DNA from 3 places in the Streptococcus anginosus subsp. whileyi MAS624 genome. Region 2 is predicted to be linked to each of the others. Evidence: predicted binding sites of a transcription regulator. Region 2 holds the regulator's gene; each other region holds the start of a gene.
The links. Region 2 encodes NrdR, which represses ribonucleotide reductase genes. Its sites were predicted from a motif close to ACACNATATATNGTGT; they were not measured.
Positions count from the first base shown of each region.

Region 1: a site for NrdR is predicted at 6,329-6,344, ahead of ANG_RS09625 (deoxynucleoside kinase). Genes of this name have one in related genera too.
Region 3: a site for NrdR is predicted at 2,011-2,026, ahead of nrdH (glutaredoxin-like protein NrdH). Genes of this name have one in related genera too.

Region 1 is NZ_AP013072.1:1,917,525-1,925,415, forward strand. Features, by position in the region: gene ANG_RS09580 (replication initiation protein) at 1-266, opposite strand, end outside; gene ANG_RS09585 (hypothetical protein) at 401-670, opposite strand; gene ANG_RS09590 (FtsK/SpoIIIE domain-containing protein) at 888-2,219, opposite strand; gene ANG_RS09600 (hypothetical protein) at 2,435-2,644, opposite strand; gene ANG_RS09605 (hypothetical protein) at 2,708-3,025, opposite strand; gene ANG_RS09610 (hypothetical protein) at 3,219-3,725, opposite strand; gene ANG_RS09615 (DUF308 domain-containing protein) at 4,322-4,837, shown strand; gene ANG_RS09620 (HD domain-containing protein) at 4,910-5,569, opposite strand; gene ANG_RS09625 (deoxynucleoside kinase) at 5,659-6,273, opposite strand; partial or broken gene ANG_RS09630 (epoxyqueuosine reductase QueH) at 6,460-7,047, opposite strand; gene ANG_RS09635 (recombinase family protein) at 7,131-7,891, opposite strand, start outside.
Region 2 is NZ_AP013072.1:665,843-676,923, reverse strand. Features, by position in the region: gene ANG_RS03465 (DEAD/DEAH box helicase) at 1-886, opposite strand, end outside; gene ANG_RS03460 (hypothetical protein) at 967-1,281, opposite strand; gene der (ribosome biogenesis GTPase Der) at 1,395-2,705, opposite strand; gene ANG_RS03450 (NADPH-dependent oxidoreductase) at 3,012-3,725, opposite strand; gene dnaI (primosomal protein DnaI) at 3,722-4,621, opposite strand; gene ANG_RS03440 (DNA helicase) at 4,622-5,770, opposite strand; gene nrdR (transcriptional regulator NrdR) at 5,771-6,244, opposite strand; gene ANG_RS03430 (hypothetical protein) at 6,411-6,992, shown strand; gene ANG_RS03425 (endonuclease/exonuclease/phosphatase family protein) at 7,039-7,854, opposite strand; gene ANG_RS03420 (PTS transporter subunit IIBC) at 7,871-10,060, opposite strand; gene ANG_RS03415 (response regulator transcription factor) at 10,272-10,961, opposite strand; gene gndA (NADP-dependent phosphogluconate dehydrogenase) at 10,970-11,081, opposite strand, start outside.
Region 3 is NZ_AP013072.1:777,266-788,346, reverse strand. Features, by position in the region: gene ptsP (phosphoenolpyruvate--protein phosphotransferase) at 1-1,479, opposite strand, end outside; gene ANG_RS04030 (phosphocarrier protein HPr) at 1,481-1,744, opposite strand; gene nrdH (glutaredoxin-like protein NrdH) at 2,142-2,360, shown strand; gene nrdE (class 1b ribonucleoside-diphosphate reductase subunit alpha) at 2,616-4,775, shown strand; gene nrdF (class 1b ribonucleoside-diphosphate reductase subunit beta) at 4,909-5,868, shown strand; gene ANG_RS04010 (CPBP family intramembrane glutamic endopeptidase) at 5,995-6,696, opposite strand; gene ANG_RS11375 (DUF3169 family protein) at 7,000-7,260, opposite strand; gene ANG_RS11370 (hypothetical protein) at 7,280-7,525, opposite strand; gene ANG_RS03995 (helix-turn-helix transcriptional regulator) at 7,503-7,730, opposite strand; gene ANG_RS03990 (C69 family dipeptidase) at 7,920-10,013, opposite strand; gene ANG_RS03985 (DJ-1/PfpI family protein) at 10,214-10,855, opposite strand; gene ANG_RS03980 (lysophospholipid acyltransferase family protein) at 10,974-11,081, opposite strand, start outside.

The sequences.
Region 1 (7,891 bases), 870 kb from region 2:
CCTTTATAACTAGATAGTTCACCATTTCTATTTAAATTTGGTTCAACTACACCAAAGTAATCATATAGGATAAAACTCCCGTTAAGAATCGCAGAATGAAATTCTTCGCTAACTTCAGCAGTTAAACTCAATTTGTCTAATTTCAGACCAATGAATCCATACTTCAAAGATACCTCCTCTTGAAATTTGGAGTAACTCTTATCAGACATTTGATGTATACTTATCGGGCTATTAGAGGGAGCCCGATTTAAAACTTCTCTATCCATGAAATTTCTCCTTCAAAAAACTAAAATTAAAACATTCTATAAATACTTAAATTTTAGGGTAAGACTGCCGTTCCACTGACCACGCCCTACTTGCCAGCAAAGCTGGCAGGCCCAGTCTTACCCTAAAATATAAATTATTTATTATTTAATTCCGCCATTTCAATTAATTCTTCAAAAGTTCCAATCTTTCTAGCTTGAATCACTTCATACTGAGCATTTTGACCAAATGAAGCATTATTAACAACTTCAACTTCATAAATGCCAGGAGATACAAAAATACCACTAAATCTTCCTTTATCAAAGTGCATACCAAGATCGCCCCAAGAATCACGTAAAGTGGCAATTTTCAACCAGCCTTTCTCTTTCTTAGTAGAGATAGCTAGAACAACAACAGTTTCTTTCATAGTTAAAATCCTTTCTTATTTAAAATAATATACAGTTATACAGCTTTTAACGTCAATCGCCCCCTATTAGTACTGGGGGGATTCTCTGACCTCCTGCTAAAGCAGTCGGTGGGCTCTTTCTCCCTAGCGAAAAGAGGAACGCTCCGCTCGATTCTGCCCCCTGGCAATCGTCCCTATTTCGCTAGTCCTAAAGACCTCATCTTTTTACATCAAATTTTTAGGACATTTGATTCGTTTCCTCCTCTAAATATAATTGTAGTTCGCTTATAAAATGAAATTGTTTGGTATCTAAGTAAGGGCTTTCCCAATATTGTGCGGTTCCCTTACCTGAACCTTGCATATAGAGATAGCCTGCTCCTTTTTCTTCAATAGGTTTTAACTTGTCAGGAGTAGCAGAACCAAACACCATGCGGTAGCCTTCGCTTGAATTTGCACCTAAGGCAATTCTCAAGCCGAGATTATCTCTTAAATCAGTATTCAACGTCTCTGAACGCATTTGCTGAGCAGAGATAAGAATAAATACTCCAGCTTGCCGACCCAATAGAATAATTTGCTTGATACCGTCCATGACTTCAGTAATAACTTCTTTTGATTTTTTATCTGTTCCTGAAGCTTGGAATGCTCCCATTTCGTCAAAAATGAGCCACACTGGTTTAAATCCATGGTCGGTAAAATTTGAGCCGTATTGAAAGTTATCACGCATATATTGATATCGTTCCCGGATTTCTTCAACTACTAACCGTACAACACGAGCGATATTGTTAAGAGTGGTTGCTACATATTTTTTTCCAAAGTAATGTGACAAGCTACCTAGATCAGAATTTTTAGGATCCGCTATATAGACAGTTGATTGACGTTTGAGAAATTCTAAAATTAGGAAAGATATAAAAACCGACTTTCCGCTTCCTGTACCTCCCGAAACTAAAATATGAGGGCATTTTACTGGGTTATAGACTATTCCGTACCCTAAGTCGATATCAAGATTGTTGATTACTTGCTTTTGATCGTGAGATTGTAGAATTAGCCTTTCTGGTTTTTTGTAGTAAAAGTGGTACTCTACAAAACTAGGGCGAATAATTTTTTCTTCCAGCTCTAGTTCTAGTGCCCCTGCAATTACGTCATCAAGCAACTGGACTTTTTTGGAGAACTCGTCCCCTGTGATAAGAGCTTTGACCAAAATATAACCTTCTTTTTTATTGAGGGCATATTCTAAAACAGCAGACCGAACAATTTTCTCATAACCCGTGCTGTTCTTAGCAGCAGTATAAAGTCGGTTGGTGTACAAAACCCACAACAATCGCTCGCGAATTAGCAAATAATTTTCAAGATTATATCTTAGTGATTTTAACTTTAAATGGAATTTATAAATTACATTTAAAATTAGCGCAATAAGTAAAGTTTTTATCAAATCAGAAAACCTAGTATTTGTTACAACAAAAATCGAAGCTATACCAAGGCTGAATAATAATGCCCAATGAAAACGTCTTAATCTTACACTCGATAAAAAGGAGCTTTTTGTGAGATCTGCTGTTTGCCTTATTTTAAACATTTAAACGCCCTTTATTTTATCTATAAACTCTTTTAGCAAATCATAGATTCCTATGAGCTTGATTTTTGTGAAATAGTAGGTAGAAATAAGCAGTGAAATACACCCAATAAAAAGGGAAACATTTGAAAGAAAATGCCCTTGAGGGAGCGTAAAAACTCCTATGCTAGCTAATATTACAAATATTAGAAAGAATACATATGTTTTAAAATTATCAGTCATTTTGATTTACCTATATTTTCAATGAACATTACAATAATTGCAGGAAGCTGAATTAACAGAACTGCAACAGAGAGCAACAGAGCACATTTAATAGATAGCCATGGTGTATAGGCTGTAAAATCTATGCCTTTTGCTGTGAAGCCAGCTAAAACGGAAATTATCGCTAATAGAACAAAGGACGTTGTTATCCAAAAGTAATTTTTCATTTTTTATATTCTCCATTTCTTTTTAATAATGAATGTAGGGGAGAAAAAATCTCCCTCACAGTTTTAAGATTCACTTACAGAGCTGTAAAAAGAAGTATTTCTATATCCTTGATAAACCGGTTCATTCATCAAGGAAAGTCGAGTTTTATCAGAAACACGATGTTTCTGCCGATTAAGAATAAGAATATTTTCTGCAATCTTTTTCAAAGTAGGCTCATTAATTTTAGCAAATGGTAAATTTCGCTTGAGGAACTCTCGTGATTCATCATCTAATATAAAGTCTACTGATACATTTGAATTAAAACTTTGTACTCGCTTAATTCCATTCTCATTCGGCATTTCCATATTTTCTTTGTCAAAAATTTCTTTAAAAGTTTTCATGTTTTCTCCATTTCTCTATCTTATTGTTGCAGCTAAAGTCAATATTCTTAATAAGTATTGGCGAAGCTCGTGCCCTCATTTTCTCTCCTTTTGTTTCTCTGTGTAACACTCGATAGAACTCGTTGTCCAAAAAATAAAGTGTATAACACTATAAAACTTTGTTAGTAAATAATAAAGATGAAACCCACCCTTATTATTTGTTATTCCTTTTTGCCTTAAACAATTCAATTTCCTCTATTTGTGAACGATAGTAAAGGTATATGAATATTTTTATAACATAGTTTAAATTGATTACTCTTTGCATAGATTCTGGTTTTAGTTTATATCTATAATCCTCTAACCCTTGCAACACGTCGCTAAATAGATAAAATCTTGGGGTAATCGTCCCAACTTCTTGCGAATAATCTACTTTTTGGCTTGCTATTTCTGCAAAGACTTGAGACCACTCAATCTCTTTTCTATCATCTTTCGCTTTTACAAAATAATAAGCAGCTTCCAAAATACTTCCACTTGAGACCATTATGGATAAAGTAGGAGAATATCCCTGAGAAAAATCTTCATATTCTTTCAATATTGACTCATACTTATCTATTAAAGAATTCTTTTCACTTTTCAGCTGTTCTTCCTTTAAGAAAATAAGCTCATTTATCCAGTATTTAGTTTCGTGAGCAACTCGAACCGTTTTATATTCTCGACTCATTTTCTCTCCTTTCTTTGTTCTATCGTATCTTACACTTTAATTCTATCATATGAAATACAGAAACGCAAGCAAAAAATTCAAAAAATTTTAAATCAACCTAAAACATTAAATCCCATCATCTAATTTTTGCCGTGAATTTGCCGTGCATTATACTGTTCCCAAACTCATATACCTACTTATAAAGCATGAAAAGCTCAGAAAATCAATAATCGTTGAGTGCTATATATTCTAATATACTTGTAGGGGGCATCTAATATTTACATACAAAAGCCTATCATATAGGCTTTTTCACTTACTCTCAACTATTTTTGCCCCATCATTTGCCCCACTTTTAAATCTATCTTTTCTTTTTGAATCAAATTACATCTTAACAAATAGTGTAAAGCCAGTTACTTTTGCTTTGATGCCATACAATATTTTCATGTAGAGAAGACAAATTTTATCTTCTCTTTTTATTTTCAAAATGATAAAAACTGATTTTCTTTTCATGAATCAGACTGAAACTTCCAAATTGTCCATTTATTTTATTGACATTTCCTATAAAAATATGTAAAATACTTTCATTATCAAACTATACTATATAGGGGGGTATTGAAATGAAATTTTCTAATCGTTTATTGCTATTCCTTGCAGGAGTTGTTTTTGTCCTTTTAGCACTTTTTCTATTTACAAACCCAGCAGCTAATCTTGTTGCTTACAGCTGGTGGATTGCATTTGGTTTACTGGTTGCTTCTATAGCAGCTATTTTAGGCTATTTCTCTGTACCAAAAGAGCTTCGCTCACCAGTTTATCTTTTCCAAGGGATTGTTAATCTTCTCTTAGCTCTTTACCTCGTTGCCTATGGCTTTGTGACCCTGCCGGTTGTCATTCCAACTGTTTTAGGAATTTGGTTAATTGTAGAAGCCATTATAGCTTTCTTTAAAGGCAATCGTCTGGGATTGATTTTCCCTATTATTGGCAACCATATCATGTGGATAGCGTTGCTTGCATTTTTACTAGGTCTAGCGATTCTGTTCAATCCAGTAGCTACAAGTGTCTTTGTCGTTTATGTCGTTGCCTTTGCATTTTTAGTTGCTGGCTTTACCTACATCATTGATGCTTTTCGTAAATAATCTAGTTGCTATTTCTATCGCATTCAAAAAAGCTGGGAAATCATATTCTCAGCTTTTTCGTATCTTTAATTGTCACTTTTTCGCATCCCATTCTGCGTAGAATTGCTCTAGGTATTCTTCCAAAAAGCGATGCCTGCCCATGGCTAATTGCTTGGCATAATTTGTATTCATCAAATCTTTTAACTTCAACAACTTTTCATAAAAATGTAGAATTGCTGTTCCTTTATTGCTTCGATATTCTTCTACCGTCATATCTTCTCGCGGTCGCAAGGCAGGGTCATGAATGGGTCTGCCCGTATATCCAGAATAAGCCATAGCTCGCGCTATTCCAATCGCTCCAATCGCATCCAAACGGTCAGCGTCTTGAACAATTTTCCCCTCCAAAGTGCTAACATTCTTCTGTTGATGATCACCTTTAAATGACATTGTTGAAACAATCTCTAACACATGAGCTATTTCCGCCTCTGAAGCCTGATGATTCTGTAGCCATTGCTCAACCTTTTGCAAGCCCACTTCTTCACTCTCATTTAACTTCCCGTCAGCTATATCATGTAGTAAGGCAGCTAGCTCACAAATAAAAACATCTGCTCGTTCTTGTTTGGCAATTTCTACAGCAATATTTGTGACACGTACAATATGCCACCAATCATGTCCGCTTGTTTCGTCTTTCAGTTCAGCATAAGCAAAATCTCTAGCTTCTTGAAGAATTTTCGTTTGTCGATCAGTTATCATCTGTCTCTCTTTTTTATTGATGTATACAAAAATCTCGAAGCTATTTCGAAACTTTCTTGATTAGACTCATTTTTCAAGCCCAATCGTTTTCATTTTTGTTGAATTTGTTGGTAGACGTGATTCCAGTCATTTGGATTTGCAATATCTAAATCATCCGTTGCAATTCTCATTTTAGGACTGTAGTTGTAATCCTCATACCAATTTTGATAATGCTTATAAAGCAGTTGGTAGTAGTCAGCTAGTCCATTTTCTTCATTTGGTTGCTCATAATTGCGACCGCGTTTTTTGATATTGTTCATAATATGGTCGAAACTACCATCTAAATAAATCAACAAATCTGGCGCTTTCTTAGGCAGACCTTGGATTTCTTCCATCATATTGTCCAAAAGTTCCAAGTAGATATCATACTCTTGCTCACTGATACTTCCCTTGAGTGTATTGATATAAGTAAACAAAGCGTCTTCATAAATAGAACGATCTAGAATGTTATTGTCATCATGATAGGCCGCTTTAATCATTTTAAAGCGTTTGTTTAGAAAGTAAATCTGCAAAGCAAAACCATATTTATCAGGGTCTTCATAATATTTATCCAAAATAGGATTTTCTTCTACCGGTTCAAAAAATGGCTGCGTTCCTAATTCCTCGGCTAATCGATAAGTGTAAGTCGTCTTACCTACCCCAATCATGCCCGCTAAAATAATCACTATCTTCCTGCACCTCCCAAATCTATCCAATATCAGGTTATCAGCCTCAGCCTAACCACCATATATTGTGCCAAAGAAGATGATAACACAATATATTGATGACGTCAAGATATAAAACTTCTAAATGTATAAACAAAAATAACCTTGTACAAAGAAGCACGATTAGCTTCAATACAAGCGTTATTTTTAGGATTCTCCATTCGTGACAGTAAATTTAATATGCGAATAATCTTTTTCTAAATCTTTCCCTTTCAAAAAAGCTGTCGCATCTTTTTTAATCTGAACGAGGTCAATTCCTTGCGCCTGTGCTGCAAATACACAACCACAATAGCATTGGCGATAAATGTCGTACTCCTCGCACATTTCGACCGATCGCTTATAGCCCTGATTTTTCTTAAAATCACTCGGAAGATACTGGGTTGCATAGACTTTCTGTACTTCAATTCCAACGCTATTGATTGTCTGCGAATTTTTATGAGGGCTGATTGTCAAGGCACTTCCAAAATAGTCAAATCCCAAATCAACCGCCACTTGTGCCGTTTTATCCAAGCGATAATCATAACAGACTTTACAACGATCGCCACCCTCCGGCTCTTCTTCCAAACCGTGTACTGTTCGGAAAAATTCTTGCGGCTCATAGGGGGCTTCTAAATATTGAACATGATTACCAGTATTTTCATTGAAATCGTGAACAAATTTTTGGGCAACATAGGCACGGCGTTGGTATTCTGCTTTGGGGTGAATATTTGAATTGGCAAAATAAACCGTCACATCCCTCTCGTGTCAAGCGAATGACACAAAATATATTGTCTATTTTTAGACAACAAAAGAGAGTGATTTCTCACTCCCTCTTGCGTCTATTTCCATATGATTTTCTGAACAATGCTTCCCTCACATAGGACAGAGTCAATATACTTTTCCATTAGCTCCCTTGTAAGCTCATTATCCTTAACTACCTCATCTTGTTTAGAAAGTTCCGCTATTCTTTCCGATAGGCTTTCAAGTGCTTTGTCGATACTCTTTTTACTTTCTATGAATTTGAGCTTTGTCATCTTGCCGAGTTTGTATTTTTCAAAGTCTGAAGTCTTTTTAGCTTCAAGTCTTTCGACTTGTTTTTCCAAATCTTTAACGCTTATCTTATCCTTTTGCTCAGCTTTAACCTCACCATATTTTTCTTTAATAAGAGCTAAAACCTGCTCTTCAAGTTTCTCCGCTCTTGAATTCTTATGTTCCACATTGTTGCATTTGCAAATTCTACAATGAAAATACTTGTGTACCCTCACGCTTCCATCAAGCCTCGGTCTTTTCGACTGAACAAATCCCAATATATGATTACAAGTAGGGCATTTAGCAAATCCTTGAAGTGGTGAATGCTGTCTCCAAGGATAATCAGTATTCTTACCTTTAATAAAGCGTCTGCTTTCTTTTATGGCTTGAACCTTATCAAATTCTTCCTGAGAGATAATAGCTTCATGATGGTTATGCACCCTGCCCCATTCCTCTTTTGGATGGAATTTGAAGCTTCTGGGTGTCAACACTGATTTTTCTTGCATATTGAAGACATAAGTACCTGTGTAATTTTCGTTTGAGAGCATATCCGTTACAGTTCCGTTTGTCC
Region 2 (11,081 bases):
AATGATCCCCATAAAAAATAAAGTCACCACCATACAAGATTTTATAATTTTGCTCTGTAATGGTGAGTTCAAAATAATCCAAATTTTCCTCTACTGTAAAATCATAGATGCCTACTTCAGCATGCAAATCTTGGAAAAAGATTTTGTCATAGTCATAAAGACTGTATTCTAAGCGAAAATGTGGTAAATTCATGAGTCGATTTACGCCTTCTTCAAACAGACTAGACGGAAAATAAAGATGTCTAGCTGCATTTGGAAAGATAAAAGAAGCATCTTGATCTTGCTGATAAGAAACAAGTCCTCGTAAAAACTGGATCACCTCTTGACTAGCTTCATCAAAAGCAGCCAATTGCATTTTTTCATAATAGTGCTTGCCGATTTGATAATAATCGCCTTTTTCAACAATCTTTAAAAAAGCACGAATATCCCGGATAACATAGGAGCGCTCATCTGGTAAACGACTGATGCGCAAGGTCCACAAAAATTGTCCTGTATAATCATCTTCTTGCCCGACCGCAGACAGTTCATAGTGAACGGCTACTTCTTCTGTCTGGAGGATTTTATCCAAGAAGAGACTGCCAAAAGAGACCTTCGTTTGAGTTTCTTCTGAAGTTGTCTGTTCTTCTTCCAGATTTGCCAAAACGACTTTCCCTTCAGGATCATTTTTTAGAAAATATTCTAATCCTGCAAGATGAGCACAATATTTCTTTTTTTGAAAAAAATCACAGGCACAAAAAATGGCTTCGTCGTCCAAGCTATATCGCAGATTGTGACTTTCCACTCGGCTGTAAATCATCTGATCTTTCACTTTGAGAATTTCAATTTTCCCTGCTTCGTAAAGGGCAATTCCTTCCGTCCGAATCTTCCCAGGAATCAATTTTGCCATAAGTACCACCTTTATTTTATCTATTCATTATACCATATTTTCAGCATAAAGAAAAAAAGCAAGGTTCTCCTCGCTTTCTTTTAGAAAATGTCCTCGTTGAGCTTTTTATAGCATTTAGTGCGTGCAATCAACACTTTCATAAAACCGACTAGCAATATTGTATTTCCTATTACTAAGAATACTAAAAGGAGCCAAATTCCCAGTAAAAGTAGAGAGAATTTTGTTATCATCAACCAAATGATGCCCAATGTTATAGCAGCCAAGAAAAGATGTGCAATTCCTACAACTATCAAACTAAAAAGTGATAACCAATAGCGAAAACCAAACGGTTTGTACTTTCTATCATCATAATGAATATTCACATAAGCTGCACTTGCAATTCCAATGAGCACCACTTTAGCAATATTTATCCAATTTATATTTCTTTCTCACATAAGTACGTTAGACTAGTTATCTACTGTACCACTTCTACTATTTTTATGTTCAGCCTTGTTTAGTTAGTTCCGCCCTACTTCCGCTTTCTGGCAATGAGATGAATTGGTGTCCCTTCAAATACGAAAGCTTTGCGGATTTGATTTTCTAGGAAGCGCATATAAGAAAAGTGCATGAGCTCTTCTTCATTGACGAAAATAACAAAGGTTGGCGGTTTGGTCGCAACTTGTGTCGCATAGAAGATTTTCAGCCGTTTGCCTTTGTCGGTCGGTGTCGGATTAATCGCAATGGCATCCATGATGACGTCGTTGAGAACAGCTGACGGAATGCGAGTATTTTGACTTTGACTAATTCTCTTAATCATGCCTGGCAATTGATGCAAACGTTGCTTAGTCAGAGCTGATACAAAGACAATCGGTGCATAAGAGAGATACTGAAATTGGTCGCGAATATCGGCTTCCCAATTTTGCATGGTCTTGTTATCTTTTTCCAGCGTATCCCACTTGTTAACAACGATAATAATTCCTTTACCTGCTTCATGAGCAAAACCAGCAATCCGCTTATCATACTCGCGAATCCCCTCTTCAGCATTGAGCACCATGAGCACAACATCGGAACGGTCAATGGCTCGCATAGCTCGCATAACAGAATACTTCTCTGTATTTTCATAGACCTTACCTGACTTACGCATACCCGCTGTATCAATCATGGTAAATTCTTGTCCCTCATTGTCCGTAAAGACCGTATCAATCGCATCACGAGTAGTTCCAGCCACAGGACTAGCAATCACACGGTCTTCTCCTAAAATCGCATTGATTAGGCTAGACTTGCCGACATTGGGACGACCGATGAGGCTGAATTTAATCATGTCTGGATTTTCAGCTGCTTCTTCATTGGGGAGATTTTCCACAATGGCATCTAAGATATCCCCCGTGCCAATCCCATGAACAGAAGAAACGGGATAAGGGTCACCCAAACCAAGCGCATAAAAATCAAAAATTTCACTACGCATCTCTGGGTTATCTACTTTATTAACCGCTAGAATAATCGGCTTGTGGGTCTTGTAGAGCATACGAGCCACATATTCATCCGCATCTGTAATACCTTCTTTTCCAGACACCACAAAAACGATGACATCCGCTTCCTCCATAGCAATCTCTGCTTGGTGCTTGATTTGCTCCATAAAAGGTGCATCTACGTCATCAATCCCGCCTGTATCAATCATGCTAAACTTGCGATTCAGCCACTCAGCCGTTGCATAAATACGGTCTCTGGTTACTCCTTCAACATCCTCAACAATCGAAATCCGCTCCCCGGCAATCCGATTAAAAAGCGTTGATTTGCCGACATTAGGACGGCCGACAATGGCAATGGTTGGTAAAGCCATAGTGTTCCTCTTTCTGTTCCAAGAAGCTGGGACAAAATGCTCAGCTTCGCTTGTTTATGTAGTTATAATTACAGGGCGCAGCGGTTTGGAGAAACTCTATTGATTTTAAGCAATTAGTGCCAACAAAACACTGCTAAGTGGGGTCTAATACGCTGATAAATCAACTTTTACACCCTTTTGATGTCAAGCTTTACTTGAGTTTATTTCCAACCTCGGAAGGTTTCCCAAACCTTTCGAGCTGTGCAGGGTGAGCCAACAAAATCGAATTGTTTCGAAATGAGCGATTTTTGTCTCACTCCCTTTATTTTACAATAATTTCTTGTCTTGTAATAGATTCTGACTAGCAGGATTGGGCTTTTGAGCAAATTGATTCGTCAACCGTTCGCTCCACGTATCTGTTGCACGCTTCCCAGCATAGTCTGCCTGAACCTGATCATAAGCCTGAATAACAGACGTGTCCTGTTCTTGATAGTTTTCTTCAAAAACGACTGTTTCATACGGCAGGCGTGGTTTAACAGCATGGTGCTGATCCGGCTTTCCCAAAGCCATTCCAAAAATAGGGTACGTATAATCTGGTAAGTTAAACAGCTCTGCTATTTCCCTAGAAGCATAGCGAATCAAGCCAATAATGACCCCGCCGTATCCCAAGCTTTCAGCCGCCAAAAGAGTATTCTGCGCGACCAGACTAGCATCAACAGAACTAATCAGAAGATTCTCCACTCCTTGTGGGTAAAAGGCATCTGTGTGAAGTCGCACACCTTTCTCAGCTCGATTGAGGTCTCCGATAAAAAGAAGAAAAACAGACGACTGACGAATAGCATCCTGAGGCACCAAATCAAACAAGGCTGCTTTCTTTTTCTGACTGCGAACAACAATAATCGAATAAGACTGGAAGTTCTTCCAGCTGGAGGCTGCTCGACCAGCGTCAATAATCGCTTTCAAATCTTCATCTGAAATTTGCTCCTCTGTAAAACGACGAACAGAAGTATGCTTTTTCATCAAATCAATCGTTTCATTCATCGGCGATTTTCTCCTTCCAGACGAACTTCCTCTGCTAAGAATTTTATTCTTTCCATGACCCGACGAGCCTGCCAAGTTTCATCTCCGTTTTTGGATGTCGCAAAATGCCGTTCCAAATCCACAAAATTAAAATTCGATGTAAAGAAAGTTGGCAAATTTTCCTGCATCCGGTGCTGTAAAATAACCTGCAAAATCTCATCTCGCATCCACGGACTTGATTGCTCCGCACCGATATCATCCAAAATCAATACTTGCGCTACTTTTACTTCATCAATCTTTTCCTTAACCAGACCAGAAGAAATAGCATTCTTTACATCCAAAACAAAACTAGGATAATGAAGCAAGGTCGTGGAAACACTGCGTTTTTCCGACAAATCATGTGCTAAGGCTGCCATCATGTAACTTTTTCCCACACCAAAATCACCATAAAGGTAAATCGCTTTTTTGTAGTTTGGATAATCTGCCACAAAATTCGTCAGCAACTCAAAAGCCTTATAACGACCAACATCGTCCAAATCCACTTTTGCCAAACTAGCTTCCTTGAGACTAGCCGGAAGACTAATTAAATTTAACCGTGCATTGATAGTTGCTTGTTTCTGCGCTTCGACTAGTTCTGGAGTTTCTTCATAAGAAACGTCTGCATACCCCTCATTCTTCACCAATATCGGCTTATAGCCTTTGGCAATATACGCTTTATCACCTAGCAAGAAACGGTTTCGCTCCGAAATATACTGATTAAACTTAGAAATGCTTCGTTTGATTTCAGCAGGTGTCAATCGCTCAGACTGGATAAAAGCCGCCACATCTGGATCGGCAACGATTTGTTTCACCAACTCTTCATAGTCAAATTGACGAGCTTGTTTCCTATGCGCCATCGTTTGTCCAACACTCTCCATCTAGTCACCTCCTTGGTCTAATTTCGCTAAAAGTTTTCTCTTTTGCTCCTCTAGCTCAGCCTGCTTTTCAGCACTTGTTTCATTCTTATAGTCAGGATTGCTCCAGTCGGGAACATTGCTCTTTGAAGTAGCCGTTTGATTTGCTTTTTTGCTTGGTTGTTGATTTCGTTCACGAATCCGCAAAACTGCTTCTTCTGCCGATGACACTTCTTGATATGAAAAGTCATTTGCTACTTTCAAAGCGTATTTTTCATTGAGATTAGCCGAATCCACTTTGTTAAAAGTCAATAGCAAAATCACATTGATCACTTCATCTAACAGTCCCAAATTTGCCAATTCTTGCAAACACTGACGTTCTCCTCGTGTGATTGTCGCATGCTTTGTTTTTTTGATTTCTGCCAAAAACTGCATGGCTGACCTACTCTTAGCCTCTCGAATAATCGTTTGTTCAGCATTAGAAAATCCACTTGCAGCAGGCTTTTGATTTAATTTTTGCTTCATTCGCTTGGTTGAAATCACATGACCGACAGCCGTTTCCTTAGCCAACAAATAGGTCTCATACCAAGTCCAATTTTGTTGCTCTGAAATAGCAAAGAGTACCAGCAAATCTTCTTTTTCGTTTTCAAAACGCAAGTTTTCTCGCGCCATCAATTGTTTAAAGTAATCCAAGTCAAAATGATTCTGTTTTGATTGCGGCTCTACCTTTGCATCTTCCACTTGAAAAATCTCTGACAGCTTCACATCTTGCTTCTCACCACTTGGGTGACTAGGCAACAAAGCTTCTACTGCAGCTTCACCAATCTTCTTTTCTAGCAGGCGTCTATAAACGGGATTGCTTAAAAATTCACCAGACGCTAATGTGGGCTGCAAATAGACCTGAAAATGATTCTCCGTATGATAAAGCTCTACTAACTGCATAGCGGACAACATTTCTAAACTTTTTTGCAAGGCATTCATCCCCAGATTGAGATGATTCAAAATGTGCCCAAAAGTATAAGATGATTTTCCATTATCCCAAAAAGCAAGAAAATACTGATAGATAGAGGTTGCATGAAACCCTAAAATTGGCAAATACAGACGAATCAAATTGGTGCTGTCCTGACTAATCAGATTATTCTTCACAAAAGAAAATTGATCATTCGGTTTCATCTATTGTTCCTTTTTCTTTTTCGCTGTTTTTGTAATCTGTTTCAAGAGGCTTTCCAGCTCGCTCACATCTTTAAAGCTACGATAAACACTAGCAAAACGAACATAAGTAATTTCATCTAAATCCGCCAACTCTTCCATAACCAAACCACCGATATACTCGCTTGCGATCTCATTTTCATTACTACTGCGCACTTTTTGCTCAATTCGGCTAACAATTGCTTCAATCTCATCACTAGAAACAGGACGTTTTTGCGCCGAACGAATGATTCCATTAAAGATCTTATCTCTTGAAAATTGTTCCCGCGTGCCATCCTTTTTAACGACAACGAGCGTCCGTTCTTCTACACGTTCATAAGTCGTAAAGCGATACTGACATTCATCACACTCACGCCGACGACGGATTGTGTTGCCATCTTCTGCTTGTCGACTGTCAATAACACTTGATTTACTACCACCACACTTAGGACAACGCATCTGCTTCCCTCCTGAATTCTTAATACTTCATTATACCATGTTTTAAGAAATAACAAAAGATAGGAACTTCCTCACGAAAACATATAATAATCCGTTATCCTATTTACTTCTCTCAAAAAATTTTATATAATAAATTGTAAACGTTATCATTTTAAGGAGAATTATGATGAAAAGATTTTTTTCTGTTGCCTTTTTTAAAGACAAAAAGAATATTGCTATTCTAGCTTTAATTGTTCTTTTGTTGGTTTCCTTTTCTACCAAAGGAAACCAGCGCGAAAATAGAGAAGAATATAAAGTACAGATTCAAAAATTAACAAAAAGCAATGAAAAAGCCGCTAAAGATTACAAAGCATTAAAAAATGAGTTTGACTCCTACAAAAAAGAAAACGAGCAATATATTGCTCTAGGTAAAAAAGAGAAACAGGCAAAGAAGGAGAAAGCCTCTGAGGAAGAGAAGAAAAAGGAAGCGGAAAAAGCAGCAAAAGAACAAGAAATAGCTAAACAAGCGGAAGAAAAACGAAAACAAGAAGAAGCTGCGGCTGCTCAAGCGCAGCGACAACAAGAGGCCGCTGCAGTACAAGAAGCTCAACAGCAGGAACGAACCGTTTATGTAGCTCGTAACGGAACTGCTGAGGTTTATTGGTACAGTATAGATAATATGCCACGCAATACACGGTTTGACAGAGTAGTCACCATGACTGAAGCCGATGCTATCAATGCTGGAAAACGCCACACCTCTAAAGAATGACAATCAAAAACGGGAAGTTTTATCTTGAACTTCCCGTTTTTGATTGTTAAAATGCAACTTCTGCTTCTAACCCAAAATGGTCACTAACGACAGGTGTTGCTTTGCCGTCAAAAACAACAGCAGATTTTTTAACGTTAAAATCTTTACTCGTAAAGATATAATCAATTTTTAGAGCATCCTTGTTTTCAGCCCAGCCGGCAATATCGCCTTCAACTGTTGCTGTACCAATGACTGTAGCCGCAACAACATGACTGTCTTGCAGAGCAAGCGGACTTTTTAGAATGTGCCGATAACCCTCATAACCGACGGGATTGTTAAAATCTCCCATCAATACTAGAGGCATATCGCGCTGCAACAATTCTTTTTCTACTTGTACCCATTCTTCTTGGAAGCCTTTGTCCCACCAAGAAAAATGACAGGAAGCCACCGTTACAAGCCGTCCATCTACTTCTGTTTCCACCAAAAGTACTTTTCTAGTGTGATAATCCGTTGGATCGTTGGCATCTGAAACCAATAACTCACTTGGTTTCAACGGCTTTAAGGATAAAATAGCGACTCCCTCATGAAACCGATCAAAACCAATATGATTATAAGCCCAGGACCAATGATAAATGAGACCTCTCTTAGCTAATTTTTCAACTAAACAACACGCAAAATGGTCCTTATGAATCGCAATGGCGCCATCTACCGCATAATAAAATGGAGCCTGAACAACCTGTTCAGACTCCATTTCTTGATTGACTTCCTGCAGGCAAATGACATCATATTTTTCTTGAAGAATCCGCTCAGCTAGTTGATCTAGCTTTTTTCCTTGCTCATCTTCCATCCAACTATGAGTATTTAAAGTCAGGAATTTTGCCATGATTTCTCTTTTCTATTTACAATTCTACTTTAGCAACAACTGTTTTCACTGCTACTTTGCCGAATGTTTCAACAGTTACAGATTTAATAGCTTGTGCATTTGTGAAGACAACAACTGTTGAAGTTTCACGACCTGCTGCTTTGATAGCTTCTAAATCAGCTGTCACAAGAAGATCACCTGCTGCAACTTTTTGCCCTTCTGCAACATGCACTTCAAATGGTTTACCTTCAAGACTGACCGTATCAAGTCCGATATGAACAAGCACTTCAAGACCACTATCAGTCAAGAGACCAAGAGCATGTTTTGTAGGGAAAATGCTTGTAATCGTACCTGCTACTGGTGAGTAGATATTTCCATTTTCAGGTTCAACAGCAAATCCGTCACCCATCATTTTTTGTGAAAAGACAGGATCTTTGACATCAGAGATAGCAATAACTTCACCATCAGCAACCGTTTCAATTTCTTCTGTTACACCTTTGTAGCTCACTTCTGCTGCTTGTGAAGCTGTCATTTGACTCGGAAGAGTTTCGGGAATCACTTCACCTGAGTCAAGTAAGTCTTGAATATCAGATTTCAGAACGTCCGCTTTCGGACCATAAATGGCTTGAACACCTTGGCCTTTCATCACCAAGCCCATTGCTCCTTCAGCTTTCCATTGTTCTTCTGTACCAACTTTTTCAGCATCTTTGACAGTCACACGGAGACGTGTCATACAGGCATCTACATCAACGATATTTGCGCGTCCGCCAAGAAGGTTGATAATATTTACTGCTTGAGAAGCTTCAGCTACTTTGCCACCAGCTTGAGCAGATGAATCACCATCTTCTCCATCAGCTGTTTCATAGTTACCATTACGTCCTGGAGTTGCGTAGTTAAATTTCTTAATCATGAAGTTTGCAATGAAGTACATTATCACTGCAAAGAGAATTGTTACCCAAATAAAGTTCACAATATCCATACCCAAACCAGCGTTGATTGCAAGTGGGGTACGAGTTAAGAATTCGATAGAACCAAATGAGTGAACACGCAAGTGAACAACGTCAGCCATTGCAAAGGCTAACCCTTGCACAACTGCATACACTAAGTAAAGAGGCATTGCAACAAACATGAACATATATTCAATTGGTTCTGTCACACCTGTCAAGAATGTTGCAAGTGCTGTTGCAGTCATCATCCCTCTGTATTTATGCTTTTTATCTGCATCAACATTACGATAGATAGCAAATACAACACCCATCAAAATACCAAATGAACCAATCATTTGTCCAACTTTAAAACGAGCTGGAGTCACGCTGTTTAAAAGATGTTGATATTGAGACGCATCTGAACCTTTCAAGTTTACAAGGTCTGTCACCCAAGCTAACCAAAGTGGGTCTTGACCAAATACTTGTGTTCCCTTCGCTGCACCAGTCAATACTTCATACGTACCACCAATTGAAGTGTAGTTCATTGGAATCGTCAACATGTGGTGCAAACCAAATGGAAGCAAGAGACGTTCTAAAGTACCATACAAGAATGGTGCCAAGAATGGCGCTGTATCTTGTGAGTTGGCAATCCAGATACCAAATGAGTTAATACCTGTTTGAATAACTGGCCAAACAGCTGAAAGAATAATCGCTACAACAGCTGAGCGCCAAATAACGACAAATGGTACAAAACGTTTCCCATTGAAGAATGAGAGTGCATCTGGTAATTTGCGGAAATTATAATATTTGTTGTAAGCTGTTGCTCCCACAAAACCGGCAATAATACCAACGAAAACACCCATGTTAAGAGCTGGGGCTTCCAGTACACTTACAAAATAATCAGCTACTTTGATTGAAGTGCCAAACAAAGTACGAACAGTTGCACCATCTTTTGCCAATAAATCTGAAGTCACACCAAACATAACCCCAGTAATACGGTTAATCAAGATAAAGGACAGACCAGCTGCAAATGCACCACCAGCACGTTCCTTTGCCCAGCTACCTCCAATAGCTAATGCAAACAAAATGTGAAGGTTTCCGATAACTCCCCAACCAATTTGCTCAAGAATACCGCCTGTTGTAACAAGAGCAGCTACGTTTGGATTGATCATTGGAATTGACTTACCAATACTGATCATCAAACCAGCCGCGGGCATTACTGCGATAACGACCATCAGAGCTTTTCCGAATTTTTGCCAAAATTCGAAACTGAATATGTTTTTGAATGTCTCTTTCATCATTCATATCTCCTTATAAAATTTTCCGCAAGCGCTTTCCGCAAACGTTTGCATTTATTTGACTCTTTAATTATATCATATATTTCTATTTTGTAAAGCGTTTTTATATAATATTTTAAAAATTTTTCCTATTTCTTGCTTACAAATTGTAATAGACTAGGGAAATACGCCCATTAGAAAAGTGCAGAAAAACGATATTTCCTGCACCTCAGAGTTATTCTTGCATAGCATAACCAACACCACGCACGGTTTTTATATAACTTTTTTGCCCCGCTATATCAATTTTACTACGAAGATAGCGAATATAAACATCGACAACATTTGTTTCAACAGCTCCTTCGTATTTCCACACGCGTTCTAACAACTGTTCACGGCTTAAAGCCTGATGACTTCCCATCAATGTTGCTAATAAATCATACTCTCTTCGAGTCAAAGCAATCACTTCTTCACCTCGATAAACTGTATGATTTTGCACATCAATCCGAAGATTCCGATAAGATGTTGGAACTTTCATCTGACTACAATGCTGGTCAATAAAATCACGCCCACGAAAAATGGCAGAAATTTTTTCAACTAAGTCCGTCACAATGAATGGTTCTACCATGTAAGCAACAGCAAAGCGTTGGATTTCCTCAGTATATTGAAGAATATTATCACGATTATCCAATACAATGATGACCGAAGCAGGCTTTATCACACTTAATTGTGCGGCAAATTCTGTTCCTGTCATATCGTCAAGCGTAAAATTCAACAGGAATAAATCGTATTGATTAGCTCTCGCAGACGCCAAAGCATCTTTTCCCGTTTCGAAAAGATCAACCCGATAACCTTCTTTTTGTAATTCTAAGCCAATAAATTGCGCTAATTTTTTTTCTTTCTCAACTAATAAAATCCGCTTCGCCATAGCCTATCCTATTTTTCATCATACCAAGAATAGTGGTAAATTCCTTCTTTGTCCTTGCGTTCATACGTATGCGCACCAAAGTAATCGCGTTGCGCTTGAATTAAATTGGCTGGCAAGTTT
Region 3 (11,081 bases), 110 kb from region 2:
GACCACTCGATCCACTAAGCGAAGGATAGAAGGATTGTATGGTTGGTAAAGATAGGATACTTGTTCATTCATACGGTCAGCAGCCATTGTGTATTGAATCAAGTCATTGGTACCAATTGAGAAGAAGTCAACTTCTTTTGCAAATTGGTCAGCGAGCATTGCTGCCGCTGGAATTTCAATCATGATACCAACTTGAATATTGTCCGCAACTGCCACACCTTCTGCAAGCAATTTAGCTTTTTCTTCTTCTAAAATGCCCTTTGCTGCACGGAATTCAGTCAACAAAGCAACCATTGGGAACATGATACGCAATTGTCCATGCACAGATGCACGCAACAGTGCACGTAATTGTGTGCGGAACATTGCATTGCCTGTTTCAGAAATAGAAATACGAAGAGCACGGAATCCAAGGAATGGATTCATTTCTTTTGGTAAATCAAAGTAAGGAAGTTCTTTGTCGCCACCGATGTCCATTGTACGGACAACAACTGGTTTGCCATTCATTCCTTCCAAGACAGCTTTGTAAGCTTCATATTGCTCATCTTCTGTTGGGAAATCTTGCGAATCCATATAAAGAAACTCAGTACGGTAAAGTCCGACAGCTTCAGCGCCATTAGCGTTGACACCTTCAACATCTTTTGGTGTACCGATGTTTGCAGCCAGTTCAAAATGTTTTCCGTCAGCTGTTACTGTTTCAGCATCTTTCAGCAAATCCCATTCAGCTTTTTGTTTTGCATAGGCTTCACCCGCTGCTTTAAAGGTTGCAACTTGTTCTTCTGTTGGATTGATAATAACCTCACCAGTAATTCCATTCACAGCAACTGTATCACCGTCTTTTACTAATTCGGTAATGTTATTTGTTCCAAGAACCGCAGCAATTTCAAGAGTACGAGCCATAATAGCTGAGTGACTTGTACGTCCACCAATATTGGTTACAAAAGCTTTAACAAAGTTTTTATCTAATTGAGCGGTATCAGAAGGAGTCAAGTCATGGGCAATCACAACCACTTCTTCATTGATCATAGCAGGGTTTGGCAAGCGTACACCAAGCAAGTGAGCCAACACACGTTTGGTCACGTCGCGAATATCTGCCGCACGTTCTTGCATGTATGGATTATCTTCCATATTTTCAAAGAGAGTGATGAACATGTCTGTTACTTCTTTCAGACCTGCTTCAGCATTCACTTTTTTTGCACGAATTGTTTCTTTAATCTGACCAATCATTTCTGGGTCAGAAAGTACCATTAAGTGAGCATCAAATACTTGAGCTGCTTCTTCTCCAAGGCTTTCTACTGCTTTCTCACGGATAACAGAAAGCTCGTTCTGTGAAGCTTCAAGAGCTACATCCAAACGAGCCTCTTCTGCATTTGTATCTTCGACTGAAGCAGTCTCAAATGATAAATCCGGTTGAACAAGTAGATATGCCTTAGCAACAGCAACACCATCAGATGCTGCAATTCCTTTTAGCATTTCTGTCATGTTAAGCCAATCCTTCTTTTGTCATTGTTTCTGCGATTGCTACAATTGCATCATCAGCGTCTGCACCTTCTGCAGTAATTGTTACATCAGCCCCTTGACCAACACCAAGGCTCATAACACCCATGATTGATTTGAGGTTTACTGATTTACCTTTGTATTCAAGAGTAATATCTGAAGCAAATTTGCTAGCAGTTTGAACTAACAAAGTTGCTGGACGTGCGTGAATACCTGTTTCTGCCACAATGTGGAAATCTTTAGAAGCCATAGTTTGACTCTCCTTTAATGTAATCTTTTTGGGGTCTCATGTGATAACCCTTACAATTCTAGATTATAACATCTTTGTAAAATTTTTTCAAGAATTTTATGTGTATTCAGCAAGTCTTTTTTATGAGAATTACTGAAATTTCATTAAAACGAGATTTTCACTGTCCAATTGATTGACACATTTTTAATCCATTGTTCCCTAAGGAAAGCTTAGTCTAACGAAGCCCAAAACAGGAGTTCATTCTATCTTTTTCTTTTTCCAAGAAAACACTATATCTAGTATCATGGTATTTAAAACCCCAAAACAAAACACAATATTTAGAACATAATAGTTGACAAAATTCCCTGCTTTGGATATACTAATTCCATACTGAATTTAAAGAAATTAGGAGTTCATTATGGTAACTATTTACTCAAAAAATAATTGTGTTCAATGTAAAATGACAAAACGCTTCTTAGACACTAACCATGTAGAATATCGTGAAATCAATTTGGACGAACAGCCTGAATACATCGATCATGTGAAAAGCTTAGGCTTTAATGCTGCTCCAGTCGTTCAAACTCCAACGGAAGCATTTTCCGGTTTTCAACCAGGTAAATTGAAAAAATTATCATAATTTATGACATGTACCTAATGGGAGAAATGGTTAAAACTGCGATAACTAGACAAGACCTTCTCCGTTCACTTTTTATACTCGGAAGAGTACCTTTGATGAAAACTTTATTTTCTTCGTTCACCACCTCAACAACTTTCAAAACTGTTGAGTAATTTTGTGGGGTGAGACTACGAACTAAAATTTTCAATTTTTAGTTCTTGCCCACCCCTCTTTCTTTTGCCAAATATCAAGCCTAACATTTAGAAAAGGAACAATATGGGACTTAAACAACTCGAAGACGTGACGTATTTCCGTCTGAATAACGAAATCAACCGTCCAATCAACGGACAGATTATGCTTCACAAAGATAAGGAAGCCTTGGAAGCATTCTTTAAAGAAAATGTTGAACCAAATACGAAAAAATTCTCTTCTATCACAGAAAAAATTCACTATTTAATTCAAGAAAACTATTTAGAAAAAGAATTCATCCAGCTTTATTCACCTGAATACATCGAAGAGCTAGCTTCCTTCATTCATGAGCAAGATTTCCACTTTAAATCTTTCATGGCAGCTTATAAATTCTACAATCAATACGCTCTCAAAACAAATGACGGCGAGTATTACCTTGAAAGCATGGAAGATCGTGTTCTATTTAACGCGCTCTATTTTGCCAACGGTAATGAAGCAATCGCCAAGGATATTGCCAATGAAATTATTCACCAGCGCTATCAACCGGCTACACCAAGCTTCCTCAATGCAGGACGTGCCCGTCGCGGTGAACTAGTTTCTTGCTTCCTCATCCAAGTAACAGATGATATGAACTCTATCGGCCGCTCCATTAACTCTGCTCTGCAGCTATCTCGGATTGGCGGTGGCGTTGGAATTTCCCTCAGTAACCTGCGGGAAGCGGGTGCCCCTATCAAAGGTTATGAAGGAGCTGCTTCTGGTGTGGTACCAGTTATGAAGCTCTTTGAAGACAGTTTTTCGTACTCTAATCAATTAGGCCAACGTCAGGGAGCTGGTGTTGTTTATCTTAATGTCTTTCACCCAGATATTATCGCTTTTCTTTCAACTAAGAAAGAGAATGCTGATGAAAAAGTACGGGTAAAAACCCTTTCTTTGGGCGTTGTCATTCCAGATAAATTTTATGAATTGGCTCGAAAGAACGAAGATATGTATCTCTTTAGCCCTTACTCTATCGAACGGGAATATGGCGTTCCATTTGCCTATATTGATATTACTGAAAAATACGACGAATTGGTTGCCAATCCTAAGATTAACAAAACAAAGATTAAAGCTCGTGATTTAGAAACTGAGATTTCCAAGTTGCAGCAGGAATCTGGCTATCCTTATGTAGTTAATATCGATACTGCTAATCGTGCTAATCCAGTAGACGGCAAGATTATCATGAGCAATCTCTGCTCCGAAATCCTGCAAGTCCAAGAACCAAGTCTCTTGAATGACGCTCAAGAATTCGTTCGTTTAGGAACGGATGTTTCTTGCAATCTTGGGTCGACCAATGTAGTCAATATGATGACTTCACCAGATTTCGGTAAGTCTATCCGTACCATGACGCGGGCGCTAACGTTTGTTACAGATAGCTCTCACATCAAAGCCGTTCCGACTATTGATCATGGCAATAGCTTAGCTCATACTTTTGGGCTAGGAGCCATGGGCTTACACAGTTATCTGGCTCAACAGTTGATTGAATATGGTTCAGCTGAATCTGTTGAGTTTACTAGTATTTACTTTATGCTCATGAATTATTGGACCCTTGTTGAATCCAATAATATTGCCCGCGAGCGTGGTATGACCTTCCACAACTTTGAAAAGTCTGATTATGCAAATGGTTTATACTTCGACAAATATGTGACTGGTGAATTTGTACCGAAATCTGACCGAGTTAAAAAACTCTTTGAAAATATCTTTATCCCTTCTGCTAAAGATTGGACTGAGCTACGCGAAAAAGTCATGACAGACGGTCTTTATCACCAAAATCGCTTAGCTGTTGCACCGAATGGCTCTATCAGCTATATCAATGATGTATCTGCTTCTATCCACCCTATTACGCAACGCATCGAAGAACGCCAAGAAAAGAAAATTGGAAAAATCTACTATCCAGCAGCTGGTCTATCAACTGAGACGATTCCTTACTACACCAGCGCTTATGATATGGACATGCGCAAGGTCATTGATGTCTATGCAGCAGCGACTGAGCACGTGGATCAAGGATTATCTCTGACCCTCTTTATGCGTAGCGACATTCCACAGGGACTCTACGAATGGAAAACTGAAAGCAAACAAACCACGCGCGACCTGTCTATCCTGCGCAACTATGCCTTTAACAAGGGCATTAAATCAATCTACTATGTCCGCACCTTTACAGATGATGGCGGCGAAGTTGGAGCGAATCAGTGTGAGAGCTGCGTGATTTAATATTATATTAGTACAACAACTGCTATGAAGCGAGATTTTTCTGTACTATATAAAGTTTCTAAAAGCCTTTCAGAACAATTTTAAACTATCTGTAAACGATAAAAATCAACTGGAATAAAAGAAAGTAATCAACATGAAAACCTATTACAAAGCCATAAATTGGAATGCCATTGAAGATGTCATTGATAAATCTACTTGGGAAAAACTGACCGAGCAATTCTGGCTCGATACACGAATCCCCCTCTCCAACGATTTGGATGACTGGAGAAAATTATCACCTGAAGAAAAAGACCTTGTTGGTAAGGTCTTTGGCGGATTAACATTATTGGATACGATGCAATCCCAATCAGGTGTTGAAGCTATCCGAGGGGATATTCGTACACCTCATGAAGAGGCTGTGTTGAATAACATCCAATTCATGGAGTCTGTTCATGCCAAATCGTATTCATCTATTTTCTCAACCCTTAACACGAAATCAGAAATTGACGAAATTTTTGAATGGACGAATACAAACCCTTATTTGCAAAAGAAAGCTGAAATTATCAATGAGATTTACCTCAATGGAAATGTTCTTGAAAAGAAGGTTGCCAGTGTCTTTCTGGAAACCTTCCTCTTCTACTCTGGTTTCTTTACTCCGCTCTACTATCTTGGAAATAACAAGTTGGCCAATGTAGCTGAAATCATCAAATTGATTATCCGTGATGAATCTGTCCACGGAACGTATATCGGTTATAAATTCCAATTAGGCTTTAACGAATTGCCAGAAGAAGAACAAGAAACTTTCCGAGAGTGGATGTACGACCTGCTCTACACCCTCTATGAAAACGAAGAAGGCTATACAGAAACTTTGTATGACGGCGTCGGATGGACGGAAGAAGTCAAAACTTTCCTTCGGTATAATGCTAATAAAGCTCTGATGAATCTTGGTCAAGACCCACTTTTCCCTGATACAGCTGATGACGTCAATCCGATTGTCATGAATGGTATTTCAACTGGAACCTCTAACCATGACTTCTTTTCTCAAGTCGGAAACGGTTATCTTCTTGGTGAAGTTGAAGCCATGCAAGATGATGATTATAATTACGGGTTATAAAATATCAATTAACAAAAATAACATCTAATAACACAAAAACACGAATGGGACATACCAACAATAAGTGGTACTACTCCTTTCGTGTTTTTGATTTTAAATTATGAATGATTTGCCATTTTTAAACCACTATTGAAACATCGTAAGCAGCATAACGAGAGCTGCTGGTGTGTTGTTTAAAATATGCACAGCTATTGAATCCTTGAGATTTCCTCGACGTGCAAAGGCAGCATAAAGCACTAATCCCATGGCAAAATAAAGTGGAAACTCTGTCCATTTTGAAATATGAGGAAGTGCAAAAATGATAGATGTTATGATGGCTGCTGATATTTTTTGATCTTTCTCAAAGAAAAAGATTGTCGCAAAACCACGGAATACTAATTCTTCAATCACCGGAGCTATTATTGCAACAGTTACTACATATAACAGAGCAAAAAAGATATGATTAACAGACATAATTTTTCCTAGACTTTGTAAAGCACTATCATTACTGGTCGTACTTTGCCCTGTTAAAAGGATATTTAGATAAGTTCCAACTACTGCTACTATTCTTGCCGCTAAAAAGAATAACAAGGCTTTTCCAAAATCTCCCCAAGAAAACGACAGAACTTTGACGTCTTTTGAGATGTGTGTTTGGTATCTTCTCCATAAAGTGCGGATAGCAAAAAACACGAGCACAAGGTAGGCTAACACCAGTAAAATTTCTATATACACGGGCAAATCTTGCCCTCTAGCTAGAAACAACATAGGAATGCCATTGATAGCCATGACTAACACAATCAGTCCCAATAATTTTAAAATTCCAAGTCCAAGATGGGCTATTTTTTTCATTAAAATGCTCCTCGTATAACTAGTTATGTTTCATAAGATTGGGACAGAACTTATCTTGAAAAATTTAAGTTCGTAGTTCCCTACATGCAAGACTGCTCAACAGTCTCCCTGACTGTTGAGGCGGTGGATAAAGAAAACAGAGTTTTCGTCAAAAGTGTTCTTTCTAGCTTGAAAAGCGAACAGGTTTGAGACTTGCTTCGCAAGCCCTATCCGCCACCTCAAAGCAATGCTTTGAGCAATCACCTACTGTGCTATTCGCTTATCACTAAATGAGATAGAGTCAGAGATACTTTTTGACCAGCCTTATTTAAAGTATTTCTTTATCATAGAAATATTTACTACATTGATGTAGAGGTGGATAAAGACCACGATTGCAATAGGAAGGTATTGAACTTCACGTAATAGAAGCGAAATAGTAAACAGGAGGATGTAGAACGCTGGCAAAATGAACTGATTTAACTGAAAAAGAATCTTAAAGCTCTGCTCATAATGTGCTTCTCTTTCTGCTTCATCATAGGTCTTCATCAAGGCTAAAACATCTTCAGGAAATGTAACGATTGGCAATTTAAAATGCCGAACCTGCTCAATTGTCTTTTGGAGACAATATTGTCCATATAGAATATGACTGCCTTTGAATTGTCCGACTAGACTGTAGTAAATAAATTGTCATGCAGAATAAAAGCAGATTGAGCACACGAATCATCCAACCCCAAAGTATGCTATTTAAAAAAGTTGGAAAATGGAAATTTCCTAGCCAACTACTTGCTACAAAAATTCCTAGCAAAACACTCACTACTAGTAAAACGCTAATTTTCATCCATTTTTTCATCGCTATTCTCCTTTAGATAAAATACATTTTCTGCGTTTTCGCCAAAAATATGTGCAATCTTCAAGGCAATGATAACAGACGGAGCATACTCTCCCCGCTCAATCAAACTGACGGTTTGTCGAGAAACTCCTGCTTTTCTGGCTAGTTCTGTTTGATTGATCCTATCTCTTGCTCGAAGTTCCTTGAGCCGATTTCTCAACTTCATATGCTCCTCTCCTTTCATCTCTATTGTAACTCATTCATGTCACTTTGACAACTATTATTGTCAAAAATAATATTATCATTGTCAATTTAATGTAGAAATTTATCCAATTCATATAAAAATCCCCCAAAGTTAGTTTTGTATCCAACTTTGAGGGAATTCTTCAACATGATGTTGATTTTCTTGCTTCAACTAGTCATTATTCTTTTTTGAACGTTTTGCTAAGATGAAGATGACAACTCCTAAAATGACAATTCCTACCAAACCGAGGAAGGTTACTTTTTCACCAGTTGACGGAAGGAAGCCACGTTTATTTTGTTTTGGCGTTTCTTTGACAACTTTGTAATTTACTTTGTAAGTAGAGAAGTGTGTTGTTTTAAAGCTAATCGTTTGATCTTTGTTGAGAACAAAATCAAATTTTTCCGCTTGCTTGCCGTCTTTCATAGCATAAACAGAATCCACCGTAGCACCTTGCTTCACTGGTACTGTCACTACTGTTGAACTGACTTGTGACACTGCTTCGCCTTTTGGATTGGTCAAGGTAATGTCATAGCTATCTGCGTTTTCTTCAATCGTCTTTTTAACTGCTAATTTGAGATTAGCTTTCACCAAATCTGCATTTTGCAAGCGAACCCCTGTGGCTGTATCCACTAAGGTATCAGAAGTTTCGCTTGGTTTAGGTTTTTCAGTATCTGATGAACTAGATGTAGACGTTTCATTTGTACTTGACGAAGATTGAGATGTAGACGAAGTGGAAGATGTGGTTGAAGATGACTCACTTGTACTTGAAGATGGTTCTAAGCTAGAGCTTGGTGGCGTTTGCTCATTTTTAATCTTTTCTTCCATTTCAGCTTCTAGAGCTTTCATTTCTTTGAAGACTTCCTCTGCACGCGCCATACTAGACGCAGTCACTTCTTCTGACGAAGCTCCACCTGCAGCTGCGTATTGTTCATCTAATTTGGCTTGTTCTTCAATCAATCGTGCTTCCAAAGCTTTCCATTTTTCCTGTACACTATTGCCAAATAATTTTTGGTATTTGGCCGCCATATCGTAAATGTGTGACGCAACCCAGTACCAAGAATCTTTGTCATATTTCGTTGTATCAACTTGATAAGCAGCATAAGTATTGTTGATATTTCCATAGTATGGCAAGTATGGTGCAAATCGAGGACTACCGACAGAAAGCCACATTGTGCCACCACCCATGCTAGCAGGGATATTATCTTTCAATTGGAAAATGTGTGCTTCCATTACGTTTGGGTTGCCAAGCGGATATTTATAGACTGGATCTACTTTTCCACGTTGAGGAATGCCTTTACCGTCTAATTCCATTTGGTCTAGTGGTTTGAATTGCGTTCCTTCAAAACGATTCCGCTGCATCCGCATCACATCTGCAACACTGATTTTCTTATTGCTAGATTGCAACAAATCAAAATATTTATCATCATAATTGACTGGTGCGTCTGGATTCAAAGCCTTAATACCTGCCCAAGCACGCGAACGATCTGCCTCTGACATTGGTGGATTATAAGATTGGGAAATATGGAATTTACCATCAATCTCCTTGTAAGAATTAGCATCACGCGCTACTTTTTCCACATTTTCTGAAGCAATGACATTTTCCTTGTCATTAAAATCAACACTTCCTAAGAAGAAAGTATTAGGGAAAACACTATATTTATCATCGGGATATTTAATGGCAACATATTGGTGGCCAGAGAGGATTTCCATGTACCAAACACCCGTCTTATCCGCAATTGTCACGATATTGCCTTCAGCAGCACCTTGCTTTTTGACAATCTCCGCGATGAGTTCCACACCTTCACGAGCCGTTTTTACATGTGGTAAAACGACTGTAGTCATAATAGACTCTGCTAAGCCTTTTTCAACATAAGGATCAACTTTTTGAATAGCTTTATTTGCTTTTGCAGAAACAGTGGCTGATATAGATACTCCATGTTCATTGAAGCCTACTTCGTCAAAAATACCTTCTTTTGGCGTGACGTCTGAAACCGAAGTGTATTTATAACTCCGAGCAGGTAACTGCCATTCAAAACCATTGGCTTCATCAATCAGCTTTGCACCTGCTTTATTGTCCTTAGCTGGATGGACTTTATAGACTTTATTATGATGAGGCTCCAAATCCTCTGTACGACCATACAAAGTCGAACCATCTGCTGTCAAGTTCTTCCCAACAATAAAACCTGTACAAGCTTCAACTGCTTGGAAAGGAAAGAGAATGAGAGCAGATAATAAAATTGTTAAACGAAAAATCAATTTTTTCATATATTTCTCCTTTTATCATTGCATGTTGAATACATCAACTTTTTATAAATAAGAGCAATGCACACTCTTATCACCTTTTTAAAACCGTATACCTTAAATTTAGTATACTATTTTAAATCTATTTTAGCAAGCGCTTTCATGTATAATTTATGTATTGATTATTCTTTTTGTCCTAACATTTACAATAAAAAACCAGAAAATCATTCCTGGGTACATCGTTCATATTGTGAAATCTTTTGCAGTATTTTTTGGTAATCACTTGCTTCTAAATGATAAGTTAATTCCTCTGGGCTGTAGAAATTTTTTCTCAAAAAGAAATCGCTCGGTAATTCTAATCCTAAAGTATCCAAAACAGTCTGAGAAAATATTGTATAGGCAAATCCAATAGCTGTGATAACATTCTTATCTTTTACAACTGGCTGATGGAGCATATTTTCTTTTTCCAAAAAAGAAAAATAGTCTACTAACTCCATATATAAACCGCCTGTATAATATCGATTTCTCAATAAACCAGCTTTTCCCAAAAACATAGGTGACGAAGAAATGGCAGCTACTATTGTTCGCTTGATATCTACATTTTTCAAAAAAGAGATGAGTCTAGAATCATAGAGACTAACAAAAGGCTCCTGTGTACCTGGCAATATGATACAATCATACACTACACCTTGAACTTCTTTAAAAGTAAAATCCGGAATAACTTGTAATCCTTCTTCACTTGTATAAATTTTCTTTTCTGAAGCAAGATAGTCCAAAGACTGCCCAAAAGAAAGACAAAGAATGGATGTCAAAGTTGTGATTTCCTGCAATGAGCACGCTGGATACAGTAAAACTGCTATTTTCATAGAGGCTCCTTTTAGAAACATAGATCAAATGTTTGCTACACTTGCTTTGCCAGATATACAAATTCCATTTCATTCTGTACGATTGCTGCTATCCAGATAGGCGTATAGTTATCATCCTTTATAAGAGATTTGATTTTCTATGCTTTTCAGGATCCCAAACAAAGCTTGCGATAAAACTAAAAACAAATGTCAACAAGCCAACAACAAGGGATAGTAAGAGGGCAAT